2 regions of the Streptomyces sp. ADMS genome follow, and region 2 is predicted to be linked to the other one. Evidence: riboswitches for the same ligand, from Rfam matches in the RefSeq annotation. Region 2 holds a riboswitch; the other holds the start of a gene.
The links. A riboswitch is a leader RNA that binds a small molecule or an ion and turns the genes downstream of it on or off. The one in region 2 is predicted to bind thiamine pyrophosphate.
Positions count from the first base shown of each region.

Region 1: linked by a shared signal. The riboswitch ahead of thiO (glycine oxidase ThiO) and the one ahead of RB628_RS03500 (thiamine ABC transporter substrate-binding protein) in region 2 are both predicted to bind thiamine pyrophosphate.

Region 1 is NZ_JAVFVX010000031.1:10,755-14,987, reverse strand. Features, by position in the region: gene RB628_RS15965 (thiazole synthase) at 118-921, opposite strand; gene thiS (sulfur carrier protein ThiS) at 925-1,125, opposite strand; gene thiO (glycine oxidase ThiO) at 1,134-2,297, opposite strand; TPP riboswitch at 2,294-2,406, opposite strand; gene RB628_RS15950 (hypothetical protein) at 2,456-2,839, shown strand; gene RB628_RS15945 (FAD-dependent oxidoreductase) at 2,872-4,110, shown strand; gene RB628_RS15940 (Rv2175c family DNA-binding protein) at 4,207-4,233, shown strand, end outside.
Region 2 is NZ_JAVFVX010000005.1:63,411-67,643, reverse strand. Features, by position in the region: gene RB628_RS03510 (hypothetical protein) at 115-786, shown strand; gene rlmN (23S rRNA (adenine(2503)-C(2))-methyltransferase RlmN) at 889-1,995, shown strand; TPP riboswitch at 2,021-2,126, shown strand; gene RB628_RS03500 (thiamine ABC transporter substrate-binding protein) at 2,209-3,291, shown strand; gene RB628_RS03495 (ABC transporter permease) at 3,315-4,233, shown strand, end outside.

The sequences.
Region 1 (4,233 bases), on a different contig from region 2:
GTGACGCAGATCGCAACGGACAAGCGCCGATGGTGAGAAAGCCCCACAGGAGAGCTCCGCTGGTAAACGGACCGGCAACGAGTGGTGCGCGGGTGCGAGACCAGAGGCCAGGCGCCTTCAGGGCGCCTGAAAAGCAGGCCGCTCAGGATCCAACCGGGCGACCCCGGCGACAGGAGACGAGGCCGAAGCGAGGTGCCGCCGGGGAATCCGCCCGGCCCGGTAGGCCAACCGCCCCGCCGAAACCGCGTACCGCATCCCCTCCGCCATCAGCACGGGCTCCTGGGCCCGGGTCACCGCCGACGCCAGCATCACCCCCGCACACCCCAGTTCCATCGCCAGCGCCGCATCCGACGCCGTCCCCGCCCCCGCGTCCAGAATCACCGGCACACGCGCGTGCTCCACGATCAGCTGGAAGTTGTGCGGGTTGCGAATCCCCAGCCCCGACCCGATGGGCGACCCGAGCGGCATGATCGCGGCGCACCCGACGTCCTCCAGCTTCCGCGCGAGGACCGGATCGTCGCTGGTGTACGGCAGCACCGTGAACCCGTCCTCCACCAGCACCTCCGCCGCGTCCAGCAACTCGATCGGATCCGGCAGCAGGGTCCGCTCGTCGGCGATGACCTCCAGCTTCACCACGTCCGTACCGAGCGCCTCCCGGGCCAGCCGGGCCGTCAGCACGGCCTCCCCGGCGGTGAAGCACCCCGCGGTGTTGGGCAGCACCCGGATACCGAGCCGCTCCAGCACCGACAGCACCGACCCGTGTACCGAGGGATCGACGCGCCGCATCGCGACCGTCGTCAGCTCCGTGCCGGAGGCCACCAGCGCCCGTTCCAGCACGTCGAGGCTGGGCGCACCCCCCGTACCCATGATCAGCCGGGACGTGAAGGTCGTACCACCGAGGACAAAGGGATCGTCGGCCATGGCTCAGCCTCCTTGGACGGCGGTGAGGACTTCGACGCGGTCTCCCTCGGAGAGGGGGGTCGACGACCAACGCGCGCGCGGGACGACGGTTTCGTTGAGTGCGGCGGCCACACCGGAGGGTGCCGAGGTGAGGGACTTCACCAGAGCGTCGAGCGCGGTACCCGGGGAGACCGCACGCTGCCGGCCGTTGACCAGGATGTTCACGTGACGGCTCATACGAACTGCTCCATGCGCACGGGGTCGAACCGCCGGGGGGTGAAGGCCCGGGCCTCGTCCGGCAGTTCACCGGTGGCCAGCGTGTGCGCCAGCACGTCACCCGTGACCGGGGTCAGCAGCACACCGTTGCGGTAGTGGCCCGTGGCCAGCAGCAGCCCCTCCAGCCCGGTCGGGCCGAGCAGTGGCGCGTTGTCGGGAGACCCGGGCCGCAGCCCCGCCCGGGTCTCCGTGAGCGGCAGTTCGGTGATCCCGGGGACGAGCTCGTGGGCGTCGCGCAGCAACTCGTACACGCCGCCCGCCGTGACCGTCGTGTCCCAGCCCAACTCCTCACTCGTGGCACCCACGACCAGCTCACCGTTCGCGCGCGGCACCAGATAGACCTGGCTGCCGCGCACCACGGCCCGCACGGTCCGGCTCAGGAACGGCGCGTACCGTTTCGGCACGGTCAGCCGCAGCACCTGGCCCTTCACTGGCCGTACGGGCGGCAGCACGGCCTCGGGGACGCCCGCGAGCCGCCCGCTGAGACTGCCGCCGGCCAGCACGATCGACCCGGCGGCCAGTTCGTCGCCCTCCGAGTCCGTGACCGCCACGGCCCGCCCACGCCGTACGACGAGCCGCTCGGCCCACGTCCGGCGCAGCACCGTCCCGGCCCGCTCGCACGCGGCCACCAGCGCCCCGGCGAGCCGCCGCGGATCGATCTGGTGGTCGCCGTCCACCCGCAGCCCCCCGCGCACGCCCGGCGCGAGCATCGGTTCCAGGCGCCGGCATTCGCGCCCCGACAGCCACTCCGATTCCAGGCCCGATCGCTGTTGCAGGGCGTGCAGTTCGCGCAGCTCGGCGCGATCGTCGGCGTCGAGCGCGACGGCGAGTGTGCCGCAGCGGCGGTAGCCGAGGTCGTGGCCGGTCAGTTCGGTGAGTTCGGCCACGAAGTCCGGGTAGCGGCGGGCCGATTCCAGGTTCAGCCCCAGCAGGGTCTGCTCCCCGTGGTGCAGCTCCGTGACGGCGGCCAGCATCCCGGCGGCAACCTGTGCGGCCCCGCCGCCCGGCGCGGGATCCACGACGGTCGTGGCCAACCCCCGCTGTGCGGCCCGCCAGGCCGTCACGAGCCCGATGATCCCGCCTCCGACGACAACGACGTCCGACGTGTGCGTACGCGACATGGGCGTCCAGCCCCTCCCTTCGCCGGCATGACCCGGATCAGGTTCGTACGGTCGGAGGCCGCCAGCCTCCCTCTCAGCCCGGTGCGTCCGGGCTCCCGCGTGCTTACGCTGGTCAGCCTAGCTCGCAGAGCAACCCGCATGTAAGGGAGCCTTCGCCCATGCCCCGCTCGCTCGACGGTCTCGTCCTCGCCCCGGTCGCTGACCAGGCCCCAGGCCAGGTGGGGACGCGCACCAGGTTCGCGTACCACGAGAAGGACGGCGAGATCTGGGCGGAGTACGCGGGCGGCGACGTCGTACGCGGCCGTCTCGTGGGTACGCGGGAAGGTGACCGTCTCGACTTCCGGTACGTGCAGCTGAAGCACGACGGCACGACGTCCGCGGGCCACTGTGTGTCCGAGGTGACCGAACTGCCGGACGGGCGGCTGCGGTTGGCGGAGACCTGGGAGTGGGAGTCGCAGCCGGGCAGCGGGACGAGCCTGGTCGAGCAGGTCGCACAGGTCGAGCCGGCGGATGTGGAGGAGATCACGGACCGCGCCCACTGACTGACAATCTGTCAGTTGTCTATGGTGATCGGGTGAGTGAGCAGACGCAGGCACAGGGCGCGCAGGGGCTGTCGCAGCCCCGGCGCGCGGTCGTCGTGGGCGCGGGCATGGCCGGGGTACAGACCGCGGTCGCCCTCCGGGAGCAGGGTTTCACCGGTTCCGTCACACTGATCGGCGCCGAACCCCATCAGCCGTACGACCGTCCGCCGCTGTCCAAGGCCGTTCTGCTCGGCAAGGCGGAGGACTCCGCCTTCGACGTCGACTTCGAGGCCCTCGGCATCGAGGTGCAGCTCGGGCGCGAGGTGCTGGGCGTCGACACCGGCCGGCACGAGCTGGGCACCGCCGAGGGGCCCGTCCCGTACGACGTCCTGGTCCTCGCGACCGGTGCCGAACCGATCCGCCTGCCGGGCACCGAGGGCGTACCCGGTGTGCATCTGTTGCGCACCCTCGACGACGCCGAGCGGCTGCGGCCCGTGCTGGCACGCCAGCACGACATCGTGGTCGTCGGGGCCGGCTGGATCGGCGCCGAGTTCGCCACCGCCGCGCGCGAGGCCGGCTGTGCGGTCACCGTCGTGGAGGCCGCCGACCGGCCTCTCGCGGGCGCCCTGCCCGCCGATGTGGCCGCGCCGATGGCCGCCTGGTACGCCGGCAGCGGCGCCACTTTGCGCACCCACGCGCGCGTGGCACGCGTCGAGCCCGGCGCGGTGGTGCTCGACGACGGCTCGCGGCTGCCCGCGGGCGCCGTCGTCGTCGGCATCGGGGCCCGCCCGGCCACGGCCTGGCTCTCGGGCTCGGGGATCGCCCTGGGTGACCACCGGGAGGTCGTCGCCGACGACCACCTGCGCACCTCCGCTGCGGACGTCTACGCGGTCGGCGACTGCGCCTCCTTCCCTTCGGGAAGGTATGGCCGGCGCCTTCTGGTCCACCACTGGGACAACGCCCTCCAGGGACCCCGTACGGTCGCCGCGAACATCGTCGGGGAGTCCCCGGCGGTCTACGACCCGGTCCCGTACTTCTGGTCGGAGCAGTTCGGCCGCTTCGTCCAGTACATCGGCCACCACGGGGTCGCCGACACCACCCTGTGGCGCGGCGACCCGTCGGGCCCCGCCTGGACGGTCTGCTGGCTGCGGGAGGGCCGCCTGGTCGCCCTGCTGGCCGTGGGCCGCCCCCGCGACCTGGCCCAGGGGCGCCGCCTGGTCGAGGCGGGAACCCTGATGGACGCCAGGGCGCTGACGGACCCGTCCCGGCCCCTGAAAGCGGCCACGGCCTAGCGCGGCCCGGCTCGACGCGGCCTCGACGCCACTGTGACGGCGCAGGTCGGAGGGGCCCGGCTTCCGACTGTCAGTGCGGGATGGCACGCTTGTCCCGTGACCGAGATTGACGCAAAGATCGAT
Region 2 (4,233 bases):
ATGTTCCAGTACGGTCCGGGTTTCCTGTGAAACGCCCACGTCGGGCCGAAACCACTCCTTTCGAACCTAAGATCGACTTCAGCGCGGTCGAGGTGTCCGGAAGAGGTGGCGTGCATGTGGGGGCGTAGTCGGACCAGACGCCAGCGGCAGGCCGAGGGGCTGGCAGCTGTCGAGGGGCCTGTCGAAGCGGCCGACACGGCCCATCAGGCCCTGCTGGAGCTGCGCCGGGCGGTGCGGGGCGAGCTGGCGCGGATCGAAGCGATGCTTGACCAGGGCGACGGCCTGCCCTCGCACACCATCCGCGAGCAGACGACCGGCGCGGTGAGCGTCTTCGCCGACCTGGACGGCGTGTCCCAGCACTACGACGAGGTCCGTACCGCCACGGTCGAGGCGGCCGAGCACGGCGTCGAGGTGGCCCTGCCCTGGCTGGAGGCGCTCGCGGAGCAGGTCAGGTCGATGACCGAGCTGGGGGAGACGTTCGCCGGAGTCGGAGAGTCCCTCGCCTATCTCCGCCAGCGCACCGAACGGCTGCGCGCGGATCTGGTCCCGCTGCGTCAGGGAGTCCACGCGGCCATGCGTGCCGCCCAGGACGAACTTGCCTGTGCCCAGGGCGCCGACGACTGGCACGGCTGGCAGGCGGGCCTCACCGCCCTGAACGACCGGCTGACCGAACTGGACGGGGGCCGCGTCACACCGACGGCCCGGCGCAAGGTCAGCGACCACTACCGCGAGCTGGAGCGGGAGGTGGCGCAGCTGCGGGGGGTGATGGCTGCGGCGCCGCGGTGAGTAGGTCGGAATCCCCTGATGACCTGGCCTTTTGTGGGTGCGCTGGACGTTGCCCACAGGGCGGCGAGGGGCTGTCCGGATGTCTGCGACACTGGTACAGCCATGCCTAAGCCCGGAGAACTCACATTCGTCGCCCCGCGCGGAGCCCAGAAGCCGCCGCGGCATCTTGCCGATCTCACGCCCGCCGAGCGTAAAGAGGCCGTTGCTGCGATCGGTGAGAAGCCGTTTCGTGCCAAGCAGCTCTCGCAGCACTACTTCGCGCGGTTCGCGCACGATCCGGCCGAGTGGACGGACATCCCGGCCGCTTCGCGCGGAAAGCTCCAGGAGGCGCTGCTTCCGGAGCTGATGACGGTCGTGCGTCATCTGTCGACCGACCAGGACACCACCCGCAAGACGCTGTGGCGGATGGTCGACGGGACGCTCGTCGAGTCGGTGCTCATGCGGTACCCGGACCGGGTGACCATGTGCATCAGTTCGCAGGCGGGGTGCGGGATGAACTGCCCGTTCTGTGCGACCGGGCAGGCCGGGCTCGACCGGAACCTGTCCACCGCCGAGATCGTGCACCAGATTGTCGACGGCATGCGCGCGCTGCGGGACGGGGAGATTCCCGGTGGGCCCGCGCGGCTCTCCAACATCGTGTTCATGGGTATGGGTGAGCCCCTCGCCAACTACAAGCGTGTCGTCGGTGCCATCCGTGCGCTGACCGACCCCGAGCCGGACGGCGTCGGGCTGTCGCAGCGTGGGATCACCGTCTCGACCGTCGGGCTGGTGCCGGCCATTCACCGGTTCTCCGACGAGGGCTTCAAGTGCCGGCTCGCCATCTCCCTGCACGCGCCCGACGACGAGCTGCGCGACACCCTCGTGCCCGTCAACACCCGGTGGAAGGTGCGCGAGGTCCTGGACGCAGGGTGGGAGTACGCGGCCAGGTCGGGGCGTCGGCTGTCCATCGAGTACGCGCTGATCCGGGACATCAACGACCAGGCCTGGCGCGGTGACCGGCTCGGGCGGCTACTCAGGGGCAAGCCCGTGCACGTCAACCTGATTCCGCTGAACCCGACTCCGGGGTCCAAGTGGACCGCTTCGCGGCCCGAGGACGAGAAGGCGTTCGTCGAGGCCATCGCCGCGCACGGGGTGCCCGTCACGGTCCGGGACACCCGCGGGCAGGAGATCGACGGGGCGTGCGGGCAGCTGGCTGCCACCGAGCGGTAGGCTTATGCCGTACATACACATCTTCATATTCCGACAGGGGAGCGCCACAGCGCTGAGAGTGCGGGACAGACCGCAGACCCTCTGAACCTCGCCCAGGTCATTCTGGGTAGGAAGTTCGGTCATCACTCAAGCTGTTGCGCCCTGCCCGGGAACCCTCCATGGGTCCCGGGCAGGGCCGCGTCTCTTCCTGGTCATCCCAGGAGGAAGAATCCATTGAGCATCAGTAAGCAGGTCGTGGCCCTGGCCGTCGGGCTCGGGCTTGTCACGCTGTCCGCGTGCGGGTCCGAGGACGGCGGCAGCGGTTCGGCGGCGGACTCCAAGACCGTCACCCTCATCAGTCACGACTCGTGGGCCGTCTCGAAGAGCGTCCTGGCCGCCTTCGAGAAGCAGTCCGGGTACACCGTCAGGGTCCTCAAGGACGGCGACGCCGGGCAGGCCGTCAACAAGGCGATCCTGACCAAGAGCAACCCGCAGGGCGATGTCTTCTTCGGTGTCGACAACACCCTGCTCTCCCGCGCGCTCGACAACGGGCTGTTCCAGCCGTACGAGGTGAAGGACGCCGGCGCGATCCTGCCCGCCTACCGGGCCGACGAGGCAAAGCACCGGGTCACCCCGATCGACACCGGCGACATCTGCGTCAACTACGACAAGGCCTGGTTCAGCGAGCACAAGCTGACGCCACCCGAGTCCTTCGATGATCTGGTCAAGCCCGCCTACAAGGACCTGCTCGTCACGGAGAACGCGTCCACCTCCTCTCCGGGACTCGGGTTCCTGCTCGGCAGCGCCGCGAAGTACGGCGACGACGGCTGGACGGGCTACTGGACGAAGCTCAAGGCCAACGGTGTGAAGGTCGTCGACGGTTGGGAGCAGGCGTACAACGAGGAGTTCTCCGGGTCGGCCGGCGGCAAGAAGGCCAAGGGGGACCGGCCGCTCGTCGTCTCCTACGCCTCCTCGCCGCCCGCCGAGGTGATCTTCGCCGAGCCGAAGCCGGCCACCGCTCCGACCGGGGTCGCCACTGGTACCTGCTTCCGGCAGGTCGAGTACGCCGGGCTGCTCAGCAACGCCAAGAACAGCGAGGGCGGCAAGGCACTGCTCGACTTCCTCGTCGGCAAGACCTTCCAGGAGGACATGCCGCTCAACATGTTCGTGTACCCCGTGCGGGAGGGCGCCCAGGTGCCCGCCGAGTTCACCGCGTTCGGGCCGCAGGCCAAGAACCCCGAGACCATGGCCCCCGCGAAGATCGCCGAACACCGTGACCAGTGGGTCAAGTCGTGGACCTCGCTCGTACTGAAGTAACGGAGCTAACGGAACCGACGGAAGTGAGCGAAGTGGCCTCTGTGGCTGCGCGCCGGAGGGGCGCCGCTCTGCGCGGTGCCCTGCTGGTTCTGCCCGTCGCCTTCTTCGCGCTCTTCTTCGCCTACCCCGTCGCCGCGATCGTCGCGCGCGGCCTTCACGTCGACGGGGTCTGGCGGCTGGGCCGGGTCGGGGACGTGCTGGGGGACTCCGGTATCCGGCACGTCCTCTGGTTCACCACCTGGCAGGCGCTCGCATCGACCGTGCTCACGCTGCTGGTCGCGCTCCCCGGCGCGTATGTCTTCGCGCGCTTCGATTTCAGGGGCAAGCAGATGCTGCGGGCCGTGGTGACCGTGCCGTTCGTGCTGCCGACCGTCGTCGTCGGTACGGCGTTCCTGGCGCTGGTCGGTCGGGGCGGGCTGCTCGACGAGTTGTGGGGCATACGGCTGGACACGACCGTGTGGGCCATCCTGCTCGCGCACGTCTTCTTCAACTACGCCGTCGTGGTGCGGACGGTCGGCGGGCTCTGGGCACAGCTCGACCCGCGTCAGGAGGAGGTCGCGCGGGTGCTCGGCGCGTCGAGGCTCGCGGCCTGGCGGCGGGTCACTCTCCCCGCCCTCGGGCCCGCTGTCGCCGCCGCCGCGCTCATGGTCTTCCTCTTCACCTTCACCTCCTTCGGGGTGGTGCAGATCCTCGGCGGACCGACCTTCTCCACTCTCGAAGTGGAGATCTACCGGCAGACGTCGGAGATCTTCGACCTCGGTACGGCCGCCGTGCTGACGGTTCTGCAGTTCGTGGCGGTGGGCGCGATCCTCGCCGTGCACGCCGGGACGGTACGGCGGCGGGAGAGCGCGCTGCGGCTCGTGGCGCCGGAGACGACCGCACGCCGGCCGCGCGGCCGGGGCCAGTGGGCACTGCTCGGCGGGGTGCTGACGAGCATCGCCG